Regions from separate parts of the Desulfogranum marinum genome, predicted to be linked through region 1. Evidence: riboswitches for the same ligand, from Rfam matches in the RefSeq annotation. Region 1 holds a riboswitch; the other holds the start of a gene.
The links. A riboswitch is a leader RNA that binds a small molecule or an ion and turns the genes downstream of it on or off. The one in region 1 is predicted to bind cobalamin.
Positions count from the first base shown of each region.

Region 2: linked by a shared signal. The riboswitch ahead of ACHZCY_RS16100 (ribonucleoside triphosphate reductase) and the one ahead of trpD (anthranilate phosphoribosyltransferase) in region 1 are both predicted to bind cobalamin.

Region 1 is NZ_CAXXRO010000003.1:150,370-160,848, forward strand. Features, by position in the region: gene ACHZCY_RS07555 (FAD-dependent oxidoreductase) at 1-1,152, shown strand, start outside; gene ACHZCY_RS07560 (hydrogenase iron-sulfur subunit) at 1,322-1,738, shown strand; gene ACHZCY_RS07565 (NADH-quinone oxidoreductase subunit B family protein) at 1,750-2,658, shown strand; gene ACHZCY_RS07570 (Ni/Fe hydrogenase subunit alpha) at 2,655-4,124, shown strand; gene ACHZCY_RS07575 (hypothetical protein) at 4,215-4,478, shown strand; gene cobT (nicotinate-nucleotide--dimethylbenzimidazole phosphoribosyltransferase) at 4,692-6,791, opposite strand; gene ACHZCY_RS07585 (hypothetical protein) at 6,791-7,015, opposite strand; gene trpD (anthranilate phosphoribosyltransferase) at 7,018-8,124, opposite strand; cobalamin riboswitch at 8,298-8,524, opposite strand; gene ACHZCY_RS07595 (NADP-dependent isocitrate dehydrogenase) at 9,099-10,316, shown strand.
Region 2 is NZ_CAXXRO010000004.1:1,660,970-1,671,448, reverse strand. Features, by position in the region: gene ACHZCY_RS16100 (ribonucleoside triphosphate reductase) at 1-1,792, opposite strand, end outside; cobalamin riboswitch at 1,834-2,037, opposite strand; cobalamin riboswitch at 2,249-2,440, shown strand; gene ACHZCY_RS16095 (methylmalonyl-CoA mutase family protein) at 2,611-4,749, shown strand; gene scpA (methylmalonyl-CoA mutase) at 4,746-6,923, shown strand; gene meaB (methylmalonyl Co-A mutase-associated GTPase MeaB) at 7,010-8,173, shown strand; gene ACHZCY_RS16080 (hypothetical protein) at 8,221-8,424, shown strand; gene ACHZCY_RS16075 (MFS transporter) at 8,566-9,969, opposite strand; gene ribB (3,4-dihydroxy-2-butanone-4-phosphate synthase) at 10,133-10,479, opposite strand, start outside.

The sequences.
Region 1 (10,479 bases):
GACCGCACCTGGCAGGGTGAAGATATCCAGCCGCAGCTCGCCCAGTTGACCCAGCGTATCGACGAACATCATAACATCACCCTGCACATGGAAGCAGAGGTGAGCGCTGTGGAAGGGTTTATCGGCAACTTTAAAACCACAGTGCAGAAGAAAGACGGTGCAACCGTAACCATTGACCATGGAGCTGGTGTTATAGCTACCGGCGGGAAACGTTACCGACCAGTGACGGAATATGGTTACGGCAAGCTGAAAGGAGTTTATACCGGGATTGAGTTTGATGTTGCCCGCCGCGTTGGTGATAAAAACACCAAATCCGTCAAATCGGTGGTCTTTATCCAGTGCGTCGGCTCCAGGCAGACTGACAGGTTGTATTGTTCAAAGGTCTGCTGTACCCACTCCATTGCAACGGCGATCAAGCTCAAGCGTGAAGATCCAAGCAGGCAAATCTATATCCTGTATCGTGACATCCGCTCCTATGGAGAGCGCGAGGCATTGTATAAAAAAGCACGCGAAATGGGTGTTCTTTTTATCAATTACGAACTGTACGGTGCACCTGAAGTCAAACAGGATGCAGAGCACGGTCTCCGAGTCAAGGTGATGGACCATGTCCTACACCGACCGGTATCCATCCAGGCAGACGCAGTAGTGCTGGCCGAGGCCATTCTGGCTAACCCCGACGCCAAAAAGATCGGCACCCTGTTTAAATTGCCGGTGGACGGTGACGGCTTTTTCCAGGAAGCGCACGCTAAACTGCGCCCGGTTGATTTTGCAACAGAAGGGCTGTTTGTAGCCGGCCTTGCCCACTATCCCAAGCCTGTGGAGGAATCCATTTCCCAGGCCATGGCAGCGGCAGCAAGAGCGGCAACAGTGCTTTCCAAGCAGTCCATCAACCTGGAGGCCATCAAGGCTGAAGTGGTCAAGGAAAACTGTGATGGTTGCGCTCTTTGTATAGATGTCTGCCCTTACCATGCGATCAGTCTGACCGAATCTACCAATGAGGAAGGTATTATTTCCAAGCGGGTGACGGTTAACAAGGCTAAATGCAAGGGTTGCGGTCTCTGTCAGGGCACCTGCCCCAAACGGGGAATTAATGTGGCCGGCTTTACCCTTGATCAAATTCGAGAACAGGTTGTGGCGGCGCTGGAAGTATAACGACCAGAACAGTGTTGCACCAATCACCGAACTATGGATCCGCAACAAGTGAACCAGTAAGCGTCATGGATAATATCGACGTACCGGATACCGAGATATTCTCCATGTTGCCGCTGGGGAGTTTAATGCACTTACCCAGCAGATCCATTTACTTTATGAGGAGCAAATTATGAGTTTCGAGCCGAAAATAATCGCCTTTTGCTGCAACTGGTGTTCCTACGCCGCTGCAGACCTGGCGGGGATATCGCGCATGGAATATCCTTCCAACGTGAGGATTGTGCGCGTGATGTGCTCTGGGATGGTTCACCCGGAGACCGTCCTGGAATCTTTTGAACTCGGCGCAGACGGGGTCATGGTTCTTGGCTGACACCTCGGTGAATGTCATTACCTGGATGGTAATTATAAAGCTATGACCCGCTCGGAAATGATCAGTACTCTGCTGGAGGACTACAACATAGACCCCAAGAGATTTCAAATCAGTTGGGTGTCCTCTGCCGAACCTGATAAATTCGTTGCTGCAGTCAAAGAAGTAACAGGCCGCGTGAAAAAACTTGGCCCTGTCAAAGCAACCGAAACAGCAAAATAAGGAGGCATAACATGGCTGTACGTGTAGCAGAAGAATGGCTTCATTCGTGCTCCGGATGCGAGATCGCCATTCTCAATATAGGCGAGCCTCTGGTGGAGTTGCTTTCAAAACTTGAATTTGTCCATATCCCGGTACTGATGGACAATAAATATTTTGGCCAGCTCGGCGACAAGGAACACCTGGAAATACCCGAAGCAGACGTGGGTATTGTCTCCGGGGGGTGCGCCAATGAAGAGCACAAAGAAATACTTGAGGAAATGCGCAAAAAATGCAAGATCCTCATTGCTCTGGGCACCTGCGCCACCCACGGCGGGTTGCCCGCTCTCATCAATAGCTGGGGCACAGAGGCTGCATTTGACGAAGCCTTTAGCACCACCACCACCGATGAAGGTGCACAGGTACCGACCCAGGGCGTGCCCAAACCACTGGACAGGGTCTACGCCCTAGACGAAATAGTGGATATCGATCTTCTGGTTCCTGGATGTCCGCCCAATCCGGCCCACATTGCCGGCGCTATTACAGCACTTCTGGAAGGCAAAGAGGTGCAGCTGCCAACCAAAAGTGTCTGTGATACCTGCCCAACCATCAGAAAAGGCAAGGGTGATATCAAGGAAGTGAAACGTTTTACAACCAACGCAGCATTTGACCCTGAAAAAGGGGTTGAAGAAATGCAGTGCCTGCTCGAACAGGGGTTCATGTGCATGGGGCCGGTAACAGCCGCAGGTTGTGCCAAAAGAGGCGCTCCCAGTTGCATAAGCGCACGGGTTCCGTGCCGGGGCTGTTACGGTCCTGTCCTCAATAAGGGCAACCAGATGCTGGACATGATGAATGCTCTTGCCAGTAACGGCATCGACTTTACCTCTGTTGTTGACCGCAAGAACCTGCTCAGGTTCTCCGGTGCACATAACAAGCTCAGATAACAGGTGATAATACCATGGGAAAAGTAATTAATATTCAACCTGTCACCAGGATCGAGGGGCATGCTTCCATTGCCATCGAGCTTGATGACAACGGTAACGTCAGTGATGCCAAGATGCATCTGATGTCGTTGCGAGGGTTTGAAAAATTTGTCCAAGGGCGACCCGCTGAAGAGGTCCCGCGGATTGTTAATCGTATCTGCGGCATCTGCCCCTGGATGCACCATTTGGCCTCCAACAAGGCTGTAGACGGTTGTTTTGGCGTAACCCCATCCCCAACCGGGCACAAGCTGCGGGAACTTTGCCAAACAATGGCTCACATCAACGACAAAATCCTCCATTTCTTTTTTCTCGCTGCTCCCGACTTTGTGATCGGGCCCGACAGTGACTACTCTGTTCGAAATGTAATGGGTATTGTCAAGCAGGCACCGGAACTGGCCACTCAAGTCGTGCGGATGCGTCAGCTAGGGCAGATGATGATCGACAAATTTGCAGGCAAGGCAATTCACCCGATTGCAGCGGTTACCGGCGGTTTTGCCAAGCCTATGCTTGAAAGTGAGCGTCAGGAAATGCTTCGGGACTGCCGGACCTTGCTTGATTTCTCCTGTTTCGCACTCGACTTTGCAAAAGACAATGTCTTTAGCAAGTATATGGATGCGATTCAGCAGTTAGGAGTGATCAACACCGGTTTTCTCGGCACAGTGGATGAACAAGGCGGACTCAACATCTATGACGGTAAGCTTCGCCTGATGCGTGCAACCGGCGAGTACACTGACTTCCCTGTCGAAGAGTACACCGATTATCTTGGTGAACATGTTGAGCCTTGGTCCTACGCGAAGATGCCGTATGCAAAGACCTGGGACGAAGGTTTTTCCATGGATCTGGACGCGCCAAAGGGGATTTACCGAGCCAATACCCTTGCCCGTCTCAATGTCTGCGATCATATCGGTACTCCCAAAGCACAGGCGGCGCTTGAAGAATTCAGGACCTCCTTCGGTCGGTACCCGCAGTACACGCTGCTCTACCATTACGCCCGTTTGATTGAATTAATCTATGCATGCGAACGATCGCTGGAACTGCTCAGCGACACCAGCATTACCGACACCCATGTCCGTAATGAAGTGGAACCACAAGCAGGAAGGGGCGTGGGTATGGTGGAAGCACCACGTGGCACTCTGATCCATGATTATGAAACCGATGACAATGGTTGTATAGTAAAAGCAAACATGATTGTCGGCACCACCCATAATGTGGCGCCCATGAACATGAGCGTTAAGCAGGCAGCAACCACACTTATTAAAGATGGTGTGTATGACGAGGGACTACTGAACAAAGTAGAAATGGCGGTGCGCGCCTACGACCCATGAATTTCGTGCGCGACACACCACCTGGATGGTGGTACACCAATGTCTGTTACAATCGTTAACGCCAAAGGCGAAGAATTGGCTAACCTGTCAAACATGGAATAAGAATCGGGGCTGCCTCGGCAGCCCTCTTATACCAGCGTACCTATTCAGGAGCACTCCCAAATAGGTACGTACCAACAAAGGAGATGCCTGATGAGCGAACCAAAAGCAAAAAAACAGCGCCGAGTGGTTCGGGCAACCGCCCCGGATACGGCCTGTGGAGATGTCGGCCATATGACTGTGGATGAACTCGTAGCCATTGCCGCTGACTCTGACTTTGAAATTAACTGCCCTGCATGCGGACAAATTCATCTCAGCAGGGAAGAAATTGAAGAGATCGAAAAAGAAAAATTTACCGACACCGAAGAATACAAGGAAACAGTACGCCAGGCAGAAGCACCCGGCAAATGCTGCTAGCCCGAATTCTCATGAACTTTTTGATTTCAAACTCAATTAATTGATATTATTGCTCAAAAAGTAATTGTATAATTAACAGTCTGTTTTTCGTTTTCAATCAAAAAGTTCCCCCTTCGGGCTAAAAGCCTGTAACCGCTTTTCTTCGGTTATACTATTGGGCACAACATCTCGACAAAAGATGTTGTGCCTTGTTCTCACATCGATTGCTTTAATCTAGAGTTGTGCATCAACCCCTGCTTCCGTAAAAGAAGCCATATCGCACATCACCCTTGCTGCCAACTCTGCTATGTGCATGGTCATGGCTGCCCCGGTCCCCTCCCCAAGCCGCATATTCATATCCAAGACCGGCTCTAGCCCCATGAACTCCAGTGCGGCTTGCTGCCCCTGTTCAACCGATTTATGCCCGGCAACAAGATAGCCACCCACCTCGGGACAAAGCAGATAGGCAAGCAGCCCTGCTGCCGTAGAAATAATACCATCCAAAACCACACAAGAGCCATTGCCTGCTGCGGCTAAGACTGCTCCGCAGATACCACCTAGTTCAAACCCGCCTACCTTGGAAAGAATCTCAAGCCCGTCCGCAGGATTGGGTCGATGCAGTGAAAGCGCTTTCTCAAGAATCTCGATCTTTCGCTGCAGGCCTTCATTATCAACCCCGGTTCCCCTTCCTGCAAGTTGTGCGGGAGCTATTCCGGTAACCGCACTGATAACTGCAGTGGCAGCGGTTGTATTACCGATGCCCATTTCTCCCAGACCGATAATTTCCATCTTGGAGGCCTCTCTGCGGGGGCCTATCACCTGTGCCCCATAGTCGATGGACAACAGCGCTTCATCCTTACTCATGGCTTGTTCAATGGCAAAATTGCGGGTGCCGGCCGCCACTTTTTTGTCAATCAACAAGGGATGGGAAGCAAAGGAACCCTTGACCCCCATATCGACCACCGTCAAATCGATATCATAAAAATTGCAAAAAACATTAATTGCCGCTCCACCAGCCAAGAAATTCTCCACCATTTGCACTGTCACTTTGCTCGGATAGGCCGATACCCCCTCTTCGACAATGCCGTGATCACCGGCAAAAACAAACATTCGTCGCTGTTGTATCGCCGGCTGCAATGAGTGCTGCATCACGCTTAACGCAACTGCCAGGGGTTCTATTCGCCCCAAGGCGCCAAGTGGTTTGGTCTTGAGATCGATCTTCTTTTCTGCAGACCGGCGCATATCCTCGGCAACGGGCCTAACTTTTTCAACCAGTAATTTGAGCTGAGCGGGCACCGTCGTACGGGGACGCCTGACAGTACGCTCCACTGCAGCTGGAGCAGGCTTTTGCCCCACAGACACGGACTGGTTGAAATCAATAATATATTTAAAGGACCTGCCGCTGAGCACTTCAGGCATCAGCGATGGTACCGTTTCCGGGAAAACAATGGCCTCAACCAGGCCGGCAAGTTGGGATTGGTGGGAGGCACAAAAGGCAACGGCTTTGACAACATGCTCTCGACGTGGACCATAGGAGCCGAATACCTCCAATTCTTTGTAGTGGATCAGGTTAAGGAGATTAAACCCTATTTCTTCCTTTTTGCTCACACCTGAAAAATAGGCGAGCCGGCCGCCTTTGCGCAGTTTTGTCAGACAAAGACTAAAGGCCACGCTACTGTCACAGGCATTAATACCGCAGTCAAAGTCGCTCTCCACGGTCTCCTTACAGATCCGGATGGATGTATTCTCGATTAACGGTTGCGCCTTGGCTATTTTCTCGGCACTGCGCTCAACCACCACCGGCGCAGCACCCATTGCACGAGCCACCACAGCAGCCAAGAGGCCAAGAACACCGCCGCCATAAATAATGACTTTGCTGCCCCGGCCTATGGACAAATTTGCAAAACCATTAAAAATACAGGCAACCGGTTCAGCAAAACAATACAAATGGGGAGACCCTATCACCGGCACGGGCACTAAACTTGCTTTTGGGACGACGACTGTATCGGCAAAGCCGCCATCATGATGAAACCCGGTAATACGCATTGCATCGCATAAATTTTCCCGGTCATGTTCGCAATACCAGCATGTACCGCATACTTGCCCCGGCCACACCGTGTACCAATCGCCACTCTTTGCTTCAATGCCAACCAGCTCATGACCAAGTACCCTGGGGAGGACGAGATCCCGATGGCCTTGCTCCCACATTTTTGCATCTGTACGGCATATGGCACAGTAACAGACCTTGAGTCGTACATTGCCGCTATCGCAGGGTGAATCTATGTCAACATGCTCAGGTTGAAGCTTTCCGGGACCGAGGAGAGAGAGTTTCATTATTCGCGACCAGCCTGTTCGGTAAAGGGTTGTTCGGTAAGGGTCAGGATAAAGATAGCGGCTTCACTGATGCCGTCGTCTTGCAGCTGTTGATGCAGTTGTTTTACCTTGTCCAGACAATCCATGGGATAAACGCTGGCCTTTTGCAGGGAGCATCGTGTGTACTCGGTGTCGGTAAAACGAAAATACTCAGTGCCTGATTTAAGAATAAAGAGCTGCTGCATGGCTAAACCTGTTGTATCAGAGCATCCAATTTCGCTATTCCCTTATCCGGATCACGATTCTGTTCAGCAACCCACCTGGTTAAAACGTCAATCGGTTGTCCATCCTTCAAATATTCCCTGGCCATTGTCACCCCCTGCTCGATCGATGGTGCTTTACCGGTTAACTCAAACAGAAGACCACTGTTAAGCAGCACTGCATCTCTGCGTGCAGGATCACCTTTCCCATGCAGCAGTTCCACCATTTTCAGGGCTGCCTGATCCAAGTCTGGATCTGCAGCAAGAGCGTCTGGCCGATGCTGCTGTATCCCGCACTGCTCAGGGGTAAGGGTAAATTCACTAATTTCTCCATCAATAAGTCGTGCACCGTAGGTCGTACCGCACACCGAAGCCTCATCCATCCCCTTGTCACTCCCATCAATTCCGCCGTACACTACAGTGGCCTTTGTATAACCGATCGATTGCATGACCTTGGCAACTGGCAGAATCAAGTCCTTGGCATATACGCCACGAACGGCCATCTTCGGCAAGGCAGGATTGGCCAGGGAGGCCGCAATATTTAAAGGTGAACCAAAATAGATCTGGGATAATATTCTTCCTAACGCCATAGGGTGAACCTTAGGACTCATGCCATTGAACAGGCCGACCCCGACCTTATCGATTGCATCTGCGACATAGGCGACATCACATTCTACGTCCACCCCCAGTGCCTCGGCAATATCTACGGTCCCGCAAGAGGAAGTAATGCCCCGCGCACCATGGCGGGCGACGGTAATACCACCTGAGGCTGCAACCAGGGAGGCAGCAGTACTGATATTAAAAGTCTTATAGGTATCCATCCCTGTCCCGCAATTATCAACAACAGGCCCCTCTCCATGGAGTGAGACCTTTGTCGTATCCAGTTCATAGATAGCCTTCCACCCGCCGGCAACTTCTTCGGCTGTCTCCCCTTTTGCAGTCAACGCCGCAAGAAACGCACCCTGCTGCATCTCACTAATGTCATTATTTAACACCTGCCAAAAGGCATTACAGGCCTGTTCGGCATTCAAGCTCTCTCCCCGAATCAGACCGGTAATGACCTTTCCAAAATCCTTATTTAAGGCAATATCCATAACCAGTTCCCCCTTCTGGTTGCAAATCACTGTATCTCGGTCAATGTTCTCACTACCTGACCGGGTAAAGAGGACAGCGACAGCAAAGACTCTTCAGCAAAATGCTGCATTAATGTTGTATAGAAATGATAAAACACAGGAATCCAGTGGTTGGCTGTGGTCACAGATCATACGTATCTGTGTATATTCAGGCAGGCTTTCTGACTCACGAAGTATACTGCAGAGGCGGCCTTCCCAGAGATTACTCACTCCAGTGACTCCCCTTACAGAGATGCACACCCGTCTTGCACGAGCAGCAGCCTCTACAGACTTCGAATACAGCAATGACTGGTTTGTGACGGATTCCCACCGTCTTTCCTTCTACCAAGTGGTATCAAACACCTGAATAGCACTAGTATACAAAACTTCCTTTATTTATCAACGGCTATGGACAATATGAAGGGGGAGAGTATTACGATGAGGACCATCTATGAAATCTATAAAAAGAAGCACCCTGACCAGGGGTGCTGGGCGAAAGGAGGGTCAGGGTGCTGTCTTCAATGAAGGAGAGATGAAGACATACAAAAGATAATTACTTCAAACCCGCTGTCAACTGGCCAACTAATTATATTTATGTAGCCGTTGTATTGATCATGCGCCATCCTGGTCTATCGGTTGCTGACAAGGCAAAAAATTTTGCGCAGAGGGTGCCTTAAAAAAGGCAGCAAAGGAAGATGTACATTGTAACAATATCTTGTATTTTAAATGGGTAAGGAGCTCTTAACTAACCTCTTATAACAATTAATAATTGAAGACCGCCTTGATTAAGTTTAAATCCTTCTTAAAAGTTATGAAGCAACCGGATACTGTAATTATTAGCGTAAAAAACAGTTCGATAAAAACAGGGGTAACTCAACCATAGCGGTCGCCCCTTTATAAGCATACAATTACAAACAGAGTATACTACCACGCCCTTACCCTACAGGAGTGACTTTATGGCAAAAATCAAAGTTAAAAATCCGATTGTTGAGCTTGATGGCGATGAAATGACCAGAATCATCTGGGATTTTATTAAACAAAAGCTGATTCTTCCTTACCTGGATGTGGATATTAAATATTATGACCTCTCCATCCAAAAACGTGATGAAACCGACGACCAAATTACGGTTGACGCAGCCAACGCAATTAAAGAATACGGCGTTGGAGTAAAATGTGCTACGATCACCCCTGATGAAGCTCGGGTTGAAGAATTCGACCTCAAACAGATGTGGAAATCACCCAACGGTACCATCCGTAACATCATTGGCGGTACGGTCTTTCGGCAGCCCATCATCTGCAACAACATCCCCCGGCTTGTACCAGGATGGAAAAAGCCAATCGTTATAGGCAGACATGCCTTTGGCGATCAGTACCGCGCCACCGACTTTCTTGTTCCCGGTCCAGGGAAACTCACCATGAAATTTGAACCGGCAGACGGCAGCGCCCCAATTGAACATAAAGTGTTTGAATTTCCAGACAGCGGCTGCGCCATGGGGATGTATAACCTGGACGCATCCATCCGCGGTTTTGCCCGTTCCTGCATGAACTATGGGCTTAACCTGGGCTGGCCGGTATACCTCTCCACCAAGAACACCATCTTGAAAAAATACGATGGTCGTTTTAAAGATATTTTCCAGGAAGTCTACGAGCAGGAATTTGCCGAACAATTTCAGCAAGCCGGTATTACCTATGAGCATCGACTGATCGATGATATGGTTGCAGCCGCCCTCAAGTGGGAAGGTGGTTTTATATGGGCTTGTAAAAATTATGATGGCGATGTCCAGTCAGATACTGTTGCCCAGGGATTCGGCTCCCTTGGCCTCATGACCTCGGTCCTGATGACAGAAGATGGTAAAACCGTTGAAGCAGAAGCGGCCCACGGTACCGTCACCCGTCACTATCGTGAACACCAGAAAGGGAACAAGACCTCTACCAACCCTATTGCCTCCATCTTTGCCTGGACCCGCGGCCTGGCCTATCGCGGCAAATATGACGAAACTCCGGAGGTGATCCGATTTGCCGAAACGCTGGAAAAGGTATGTATCGACACAGTTGAATCCGGTGCCATGACCAAAGATTTAGCATTACTGGTTGGTGGCGATCAACCATTTCTCAGCACCGAGGAATTCCTCGCCAAACTCGACCAAAACCTGCAAGTCGCACTGCAAGATTAATACATCATGCCAACATGCTGTGTTGACAAAGTCTAACAAGAGCGCGCTACAGGTCAACGAGTATCAGGTTTCACCAACACTGGCATCAGGCTGTTACAGTCGCTGGATATATACAGCCGGCAGGGCTTTTATTTAAGTCCAAACGGGTTTGCCCACGGCCCGT
Region 2 (10,479 bases), on a different contig from region 1:
ATACATCTTCACTATAGTTTATCGGCAATTGGGTTGAGTTGGTATACAGTGGCACCTCATCGGTTTCATCGGTAAGAGTACATCGCATGTTGGGAAATCGCTTTTGATCGATTCTGGCCAGCCGGTAACCAGTACCTTCAGCCGGAGTGGCTTCAAGGTTATACAAGTTACCAGTCTCTTCCTGGAAAGCGACCAAACGATCGCGTATATGGTCAAGCACCCGCTCTGCAAATGCTCTTCCTTTATCTGTACCAATATCCTGCTGAAACAGGTTGAGACATGCCTCGTTGCCGCCGATAATACCAATGGTGGAAAAATGATTGCTCCAGTATGAGGAAGACTGTTCATGTACCTGTCGCAAATAAAAACGAGTATAAGGGTACAATCCCTTACTGGTGAAATCTTCCAGAACCTTTCGCTTTACCTCAAGGCTTGTCTTGGCAATATCCAGCAGACGATCGAGTCGAGTGAAGAAGTCACCTTCCCAGGTTGCCTGGTAGCCAAGCGCCGTCAGATTGATCGTTACCACGCCAATACTACCGGTCAGAGGATTGGCACCAAATAGGCCACCACCACGCTTGGCTAACTCGCGAGTGTCGAGCCGTAGCCGGCAGCACATGGAACGGGCATCTTCCGGGGAAAGATCTGAATTTACATAATTGGCAAAATAGGGAATCCCATATTTTGCCGTTGTCTCCCATAAAACATCGAGCTCCCTGTTGTCCCAATCAAAATCAGCGGCAATATTGTAGGTGGGAATGGGAAAGGTAAACACCCGCCCCTGGGCATCCCCCTCCCCCATTACCTCCAGAAAGGCCTGGTTAATCATGGTCATTTCCGCCTGGAAATCACCATACGTTGCCTCCTGAAGCACTCCGCCGATAATAACCGGCTGGTCAGCAATGGTTGCTGGAGGCTGCAGGTCCATGGTCAAATTCGTAAATGGTGTTTGAAAACCGACCCTGGTGGGGACATTCAGGTTAAAAACGAACTCCTGAATGGCCTGTTTAACATCAGCGAACTCAAGGCCATCGTAACGGACAAAGGGAGCCAACAGAGTATCAAAGCTGGAAAAGGCCTGCGCACCGGCTGCCTCTCCCTGTAGAGTATAGAAAAAGTTTACTACCTGTCCAAGCGCTGAACGAAAATGCCTGGCTGGCATCGACACGGCCTTGCCGCTTACTCCGCAAAATCCCTGACGCAGCAGGTCCTGCAAATCCCATCCTACACAGTAGGTTGACAACAGACTGAGGTCATGCAAATGGAGATCGCCTGCTTCATGCGCTGCACGCACCTCCGGCGGATAGATGGCATTGAGCCAGTATGTTTTACTGATTTCACTGGAAATATAGTGATTCAACCCCTGAAGAGAATAGCTCATATTCGAGTTTTCCTCTATTTTCCAGTCTAATCGCTCCAGATACTGATCAATAATTCTTACATCTGCCTCTTCTGCCAGCTTACGGGCCAGGCTACGCTGCTCCCGATATAAAATATACGCTTTTGCGGTTTTTTTATGAGGAGAACTTAACAGGACCTCTTCCACCAGATCCTGAATGGACTCGACTTCGGGAATTTCGTTTTCTACCAATGCCTTTGCAAGTCCTAGTACCCAAACAGTCAACCTTCGTGCTTCCGGTTGATCGAATTCGCCAGTTGCCTGGGCGGCTTTTAAAATGGCGCCAGTAATTTTCTCGGCCTGAAAGGGGGTTACGATACCGTTGCGTTTACGGATATGTTGGAAAAACAGCTCAGGGGAGACAGCTGCCGCTGCCGGGGAACCATCATACATGTTTGTCTCCTTTCCGCGAAGGTCCGCTTGCACCAGATTGGCAAGCATGAATAAACCTGGCAGGTCTTCGGACTCATGGACATCATTCTACGTCCCTACTGGCCGTCGCTTCCCAATCCTTACACGAATCAGTGCTCAATGACGGCGGTCGTTTCCATTCACCGCTGCGGGACAGTTCCGGATTTAAACCGGATTCCCTCTTACCGCTCCTCCCTATGAGAAGCACCAGGTAGAAGTGCACTCTAAATAGAGCCACTCGAATTTGTCAACACAAAATATTGGCAGTTGTGCTTCCATGATAACTTTTAGAAACAAAAGAAATAATATTAAATACCTGTTGGTTTGTCTCAATAATCACCCTGTATTAAACTCAATCTCAACACATCATATTACAACTATTATTTCCAGTTAATCGAACTTACTTGACACCTCTTAAAATTTAATCTAAGAAACATAGCATACATACAAAGTATTGGTGCTTGATGTAACCATCGGGCTTAAAAGGGAAAACGGTGCAAATCCGTTGTGGTCCCGCCGCTGTAACCGAGGACGAAAGCTGCAGAATGTCACTGGCCGTTTATGGTTGGGAAGACGTAGCGAGTAGGATGATCCGGAAGCCAGAAGACCTACCATTGACTTTTCTATCAGGGCAAACGGCGAGGAAACCGTATTTGCATGATGTAAACTGTTGAAGCATGTAGCAGTTTATTTGGGGTGATGAAGTAAACTGGGCGCAATCCCCCAGCTCTTTTTTAAAGAGCTGGGGGATTTTTTTTTGTTTTTTTTCGAACCATCCAACAATGGAATAGGAGATAGAAATGAGTGAGGCTTTAGATATCTTACAGGCTTTTCCTGCTCACACCCATGCGGACTGGCTAGAGGCGGTTGATAAACAGCTCAAGGGTAAACCATTTGATAAGGTACTGGTAAAAAAGACCTACGAAGGGATTGATATCCAACCGATGTATTTCCAGCATGACTTGGACAAACTCGATTTTGTAAACACCTTACCCGGGCAATTACCGTATGTGCGTGGGACCTCTGCATCAGCAAGCGTTGTCAATCCCTGGGAGATTGCCCAGGAAATTACCGACTCAGACCCTGAAGAATTTAACGCAGCAGCCCTTAACGACCTCGGTCGCGGGCAGAATGCACTCAATGTAATCTTTGACAATGCCACCTGCAAAGGAATCAATCCAGACAAGGCTGCTGCTGAAGATGTGGGCAAAGATGGGCTTTCTATTGCTACGATGGCAGATTTTGAAAAGGCTTTCAAGGACATTGATTTCACTGCTATACCGATGCAACTGCACTGTGGATTTTCAGGAGTCGGGATGACCGCGTTGCTGGCAGCACATCTGAAAAAACAGGGTACGAATCCACAAAAGCTCACAGGCTGTATTGCTGTTGATCCGTTAAGTTATCTTGCTGTGCAGGGATCGCTACCTCTTCCACTTTCCCAAGCCTATGATGAAATGGCACAAGTAACCCATTGGGGCCTGGCCAATGCTCCCGAGTTACAAACTATTGCTGTTCATGTTGACCCTTATCAGCGTAGTGGCGGCAATGCTGTACAGGAAGTGGCCTATGCTATGGCAACGGCTGTTGAGTACGTCCGAGCCATGCAGGAACGAGGACTCACCATCGATGAAATAGCACCCAGAATCATGTTCGCCTTTTCCATTGGTGCTGATTTCTTCATGGAGATTGCCAAATTTCGTGCAACAAGAATGGTCTGGTGCCAAATAGTGGAATCTTTCGGTGGCAACGAAGAGTCCAGAAAAATGAGAATCCATGCCCGCACCTCAACCTGGAACAAAACCCATGTTGACCCATGGGTTAACATGCTCCGAGTATCCACCGAGGCTTTTTCCGGAGTGGCAGGCGGAGTGGATTCCATGCATGTCAGTCCTTTTGACGAAATATTCAGACAACCCAACGAATTTTCCAGACGTATTGCACGAAATGTCCACATCGTCCTCAGGGATGAGGGTCATTTTGATAAAGTGGTCGATCCAGCCGGTGGTTGCTGGTATGTCGAAACTATCACCGGAGAGATAGCAAAAAAAGCCTGGGAACAGTTCCAGGAAATAGAAAAGCAGGGCGGCATGTTTACCTTCCTGAAAGCAGGAACTCCTCAGCAGCAAGTTGCTGAAATTGCTGCTCAACGTGCCAAAAATATTGCTATCCGGAAAGATCGCTTTGTTGGTACAAATATGTACCCTAACCTCTTGGAAAAGCCTGAATCAACTGATGAGCTCGATGCTTTTGCATTTCAGGCTGACCGAGTTGAACAGGTTATCCAATATGAAGGTCAAGCAGATCAAGCAGCTCGTGACGCAGCCTTGGCACAAGTAGCTGCAAGCAAAAAGAACGTTACTGCCGACACTGTTGAAAAGGCCATAGCCGCAGCATCAGCCGGTGCAACTCTTGGAGATCTATTCCAGGCTCTCCGTGGTGAAACTACAACCACGGAAACGGTTACCCCGCTCAATATCCACCGTGGTCCTGAACCGTTTGAACAGCTCCGTCGTGCAACAGAAGCCTATACCGCCCAAACAGGTGCGACTCCCAAGCTTTTTCTAGCTAACATGGGCCCTATCCCACAACACAAAGCCCGTGCGGATTTCTCCACAGCATTTTTCAATGTCGGAGCCTTTGAAACAATCGGCAACGATGGTTTTGGTTCAGTTGATGAAGCAGCCGAAGCAACTCTGGATTCAGGAGCTAAAGCGGTGGTTATTTGTTCTACAGATACTGACTACCCTGAGGTAGTACCACCTTTAGTGAGCAAGATAAAATCTGCCCAGCCGGGCACCCTTATCATCTTAGCAGGATACCCTCAAGATCATATAGAATCCTTCAAAGAGGCCGGTGTCGATGAATTCCTGCATATACGTTCAAACGCTCTGGAACTTTTAGGCAAAGTGCAAAAACATTTGGGGGTGACAGCATGAGCAATCCTAATTTTACAAATATAGCCTTTGATCCGACCAAGTCGCGCATGGATTATTCCACATGGGCGGCAGCCATTCAAAAAGAAACAGGCATGTCTGCTGAAGACCTGGTTTGGAAAACAGTGGAACAAATAGATGTCAAACCTATGTACAGGCGCGACGACTACCAAGGGCTTGACCATCTTTCCTATATGGCTGGCATTGCCCCTTACCTTCGCGGACCATATGCGACCATGTTTGTCATGCGACCATGGACGGTTCGCCAGTATGCCGGTTTCTCCACAGCTGAAGAAAGTAATGCTTTTTACCGTCGTAATTTGGCAGCTGGACAGAAAGGTCTTTCCATTGCCTTTGACCTTGCTACCCACCGTGGGTACGACTCTGACCATGAAAGGGTTGTAGGTGATGTTGGTAAGGCTGGGGTTGCGGTTGACTCCATCCTGGACATGAACATCCTCTTTGCCGGTATTCCTCTCGATGAAATGACGGTTTCCATGACCATGAACGGCGCAGTACTGCCAATCATGGCCTTTTATATCGTCGCTGCAGAGGAACAGGGGGTTAAACAGAGTCAGTTAGGCGGAACCATCCAAAACGATATTCTCAAGGAATATATGGTTCGTAACACCTATATTTATCCGCCGGCAAACTCGATGAAGATCATCTCCGACATCTTTGCCTACACTTCCGAAAACATGCCGAAATACAACAGTATCAGTATTTCAGGGTATCATATGGAGGAAGCCGGTGCGACTTCAGACATTGAAATGGCCTATACCCTCGCCGATGGCTGGGACTATGCCCGTGCTGGTGTAAATGCGGGTATGGATATCGACACCTTTGCTCCACGGCTCTCCTTTTTCTGGGCCCAAGGCATGAACTACTTTATGGAAATTGCCAAAATGCGGGCTGCCCGTGTTCTTTGGGCAAGAATTATAAAGACTTTTGATCCCAAGAATGTAAAGTCCCTTGCACTGCGGACACACAGTCAGACTTCAGGATGGAGTTTGACCGAAGGCGACCCCTTCAACAATGTATGCCGAACCGTTATCGAAGGAATGGCTGCAGCCCTTGGCCACACCCAGTCCATGCACACCAACTCACTGGATGAGGCCATTGCACTGCCCACCGAGTTCTCCGCACGTATCGCTAGAAACACCCAGCTCTACCTGCAGGATGAAACCAATATCCTCCGCCCTGCTGACCCTTGGGCCGGTTCCTACTACCTTGAAGCCTTGACAGGAGCGATCATGCAGCGTGGCTGGTCTCTTATCCAAGAGATTGAAAGTCTCGGCGGTATGGCCAAGGCTATTGAAACTGGTCTCCCCAAAATGAGGATCGAGGAAGCTGCAGCTCGTCGACAGGCAGGGATCGATTCGGGACAAGAAAAAATTATCGGAGTCAATAGTTTTTGCCTGGATAAAGAAGAAGCATTGGATACCCTTGAGGTAGACAATACTGCTGTTCGCGAAGCACAGCTTGAACGCCTGGCAAAACTCAAATCAATGCGCGACGAAACCAAATGTCAAAGCGCTTTGAACGGGTTAACTCAATGCGCAAAAACCGGGGAAGGCAACTTGCTGGCGCTTGCCATAGAAGCTGCCAGAGCCAGAGCTTCATTGGGAGAGATTTCCGATGCGCTGGAGAAAGAATGGGGCCGTCACACCGCTGTCATCCGTTCCATATCCGGTGTCTACAAATCCGAATTCAGCGAAAAGGAAGAAGTAGAAAAAGTCATTCAAATGACCAAAGAGTTTGAACAAGAAGAAGGACGACGTCCTCGAATTATGGTTGCGAAGATGGGCCAGGACGGTCATGACCGCGGCGCCAAGGTTATCTCCACCGCCTTTGCCGACCTTGGATTTGATGTGGATATCGGCCCTCTGTTCCAGACCCCGGAAGAAGCAGCCCGTCAGGCAGTTGAAAATGATGCCCATATTGTCGGCTTCAGCTCCTTGGCCGCTGGTCACAAAACCCTTTTACCCGCTCTGGTTGATGAACTGAAAAAACTCGGCCGCCCTGATATCATGTGTGTTATTGGAGGCGTAATCCCTGCTCCTGATTATAAATATCTCAGGGAAAGGGGTGCTGCGGCCATCTTTGGCCCAGGTACGGTTATTCCGGTTGCCGCCCAAAAGGTATTGGAAGAGCTGAAAGCTCGCTTACATGGCTGATGCATATACCTTTGGCAAGTACCTTTCAGCGGATTTCCTATCCGCTGAAAGGTACAGCCAGTTAACCAATGAGGGAGGATAATGACATGGCTGACAAGGATAAACTACCGGAATGGGCTCCTCAGGAAGGCGGTAAAGGATTTGCCTGCCGGGTTATGGACGGCGTCGAAGGAGGTCACGACGGCATAAGTTCTTACAGTGGCACTCAGGCAGGAAAACCAACCAGCAAGTATAGACGGGCGCAACTGACTCCAGACCAGTATGCAGAAGGGGTACTTAATGCGGACCGCGGTATAATCGGCCGTACTATCACACTGGTGGAAAGCAACCTGCCAGCCCATACGGACCAGGCCCAGGAAATTCTGAAAAAACTCCTGCCCCACACTGGAAACTCAATGCGGGTCGGCATCACAGGTGTGCCGGGTGTCGGCAAAAGTACCTTTATCGAATCGCTTGGGTATTATTTAATCCAGGGAGGGCATAAGGTTGCAGTATTGGCCGTTGACCCCAGTAGTTCCATATCCGGCGGCAGTATTCTTGGCGATAAAACCAGGATGGAGCGATTGGGAAGAGATAAGCGTTGCTTTATAAGACCATCGCCTTCCGGCGGGACCTTGGGCGGTGTTGCCAGAAAAACAAGGGAAACCATGCTCGTTTGTGAAGCAGCAGGGTATGATGTGATCCTTATTGAAACAGTCGGGGTCGGCCAAAGTGAGATTACTGTCAGGTCTATGGTCGATTTTTTCCTGCTACTCATGCTGGCTGGTGCCGGCGATGAACTTCAGGGAATCAAAAAAGGAATCATGGAGCTGGCCGACGCCCTGGTAATCAACAAGGCAGACGGTGACAACAAGCTCCCTGCTGAAACAGCTCGTAACGAATATGAACGTGCAATGCATTACCTGCAACCTTCGACCGAGGGGTGGACATCCCATGCCTTTACCTGCTCTGCAGTAAAAGACCAGGGTATCGAGGACATCTGGAAGGTGATTGGTAAATTTAAAGAAATCACCACAGAATCAGGTATTTTTGAACAACATCGAAAGCAGCAAAGTATCAAGTGGGTCCACGACATGGTGGACGAACATCTCCGCTCTCTTTTCAGCAGACATCCGGAGATCATCAAGATGATCTCCAAAATTGAACAGGATGTCGCTGAAGGAGTTTTGCCGGCGGTTTCAGCGGTACAAAAATTGATAGCTATTTTTGAAGGAAAACGGATGCAGGAGGGAAAGCAGACAAGGCTCTAACTTATTTGACCATGCTCTAAAACCATTAACTGACAGAGGAGAAGACAATGAAAGATGATCGAGACAAAAGGTTTTATGTGTCAAGCGTTGGCAACCTGTTTCTTAAATCTTTGGAGATGTTTGCAGACCGAATAGTATCAGCCCAAGGTCAGGTGGTGGATCCGAAAAAAATGGAGCTTAATGAAAGTGCTACCGTAGAGTTTCAAGGCCCCACAAGAACAACCCGTACATCAGTAGTCAGAATTGAATAGCCTGCAAGGCTATCAGCACGCAGATAAAAAATTGTTGGTCAGCGTCCACTCAACCCCAAAGAGCAGGGGTTGCATCAAGCACGCTGATCAGCAACCGTCTTTACCCCAACATCCCACTCGAAAAAGAACAAGCGAGTATTTTTAGGGACGAATCTCCCCCCGAAACCAGGAAAAATACACGCCGAACAGGCAGAAAACAGCAGAGAAAATATAGACTATATGGACACTGCGAAGAAAGGGACCAAAGATCTCCGGGGTGATCGACTGCTCCCCAACAATGATCGAGAGCACGACCGTGGCCAGAGCCATGCTAAACATTTGTCCCAGCAAACGCATGGTGGCCACCGCTCCAGAGGCAAGACCATAGTAACGTTTTTCCACAGCTCCCATGATGGCGCTCATATTGGGAGAACTGAACAGGGCAAAACCTGTTCCGAGCAGAAGCAAATCAGCTACAATGAGAGACAGGGGTGTATGGGGAGTGAGCATGGTCAAAAGAGAGACGCCGATGACCGTAACCAACATCCCGGCAGTTGCAAGCAGGCGGGGTTCGATTGTATCTGACAGTCTTCCCGCAAAAGGAGAAAGAATCGCCATCACTATCGGCTGAGCCATTAAAAGGGTGCCGGCAGCTTGAGGGGACAAACCTTGTACATACTGCAGATACAAGCTGAGGAGAAAGGTTACCGCAAAGGTGGCCGAATAGTTGAGTAAAGCTGCCAGGCTCGAGAATGCAAATACCTTGTTGGTGGTAAAAAGCTGTACCTCAAACACAGGAAACTTTGCTTTGAGTTGCTGGCGGATAAAAATATAAAAAAGCACGCCACCGGCTGCTAAAAGCCCAAACCCGAGAGCCGAAGGAATTCTGGTTACTCCATATACTACCGATAAAATGGCTACCGCATACAGCAAACCGCCTGCAATATCGAAGTGTTGCCCGGGTTCACCATACCATTCACCTTTCAAGTGATGCAAAGTCAGGTACAGCGAGGCGATCCCCATGGGCAGCATTACAAAAAAGATGGACCGCCATCCTAAATGTTGGGCAAGCAAACCACCCACAAAGGGCCCCACAGACAATCCAATATACACCGCAGCAACATAGACACCGATCACTTTTCCGCGTTTTTCAGGTGGAAAAATAGATGTCAAAATGGCCATACCCGTAGTCACAAACAGGGCTGAACCAACCCCTTGAATAATACGCGCAACGATGAGCACCAAAAAGGCATGAGCAAAAACTGCTAACAATGACCCGACAGTGTAAATAAAAAGTCCTTGGGCAAACAGTTTTTTACGGCCGAAAATGTCTGCCAGTTTCCCGGCCGGCACAAGCACGACCGCCATGGCCAGCAAGTATGAGGTTGCAATCCAGCTCAGCTGCACAGCGTTGAGTTGCAAATCTTTCTCCATCGCAGGCATGGCGATGTTGACAGACGAGAGCATAAACGGGCCCATGAATGACGTTACGGTTGCCACAATCAGCGCGGATCGCTCAATTCTCGCCTGTTCTTTGCCGGCCTCTTCTTTGTTGCGTGCGTGCATGTTCACCTCTGATATCTCTCACATCAATGTGCATTACAACCGAATCAGAGAGAGCAACAAATCGTTTTTTCCCTTTTGGGGGTACATCTTGCCGGCAATCAATTCCCTGCCCCGCCTTATCGAGACGAGGCAGAAGAAATTATCTACAACTGGGCCGCGTTAATTAATTGCTTTTCTCAGTTCCCTGATTGGTCTCCCTATACTGCACAATATCCTCAATTGTAAGCACAATCATGTCATGCTTATCTGCAAATGCTACAATTTCGGGTACTCTGGCCATGGTACCGTCTGGATTGGTCAACTCGCAGAGTACTCCAGCCGGTGCAAGTCCTGCCAGCTGCATCAGGTCAACGGTTCCCTCGGTATGACCACGCCGACTCAACACGCCTCCTTCACGAGCTCGTAAAGGAAAAACATGCCCAGGGTTATTTAAGTCCTCTGGTACGCTTGTCGGTGCTGCGGCTGCCTTGATAGTGGTTACCCGATCTGCAGCTGAAACGCCGGTGGTAA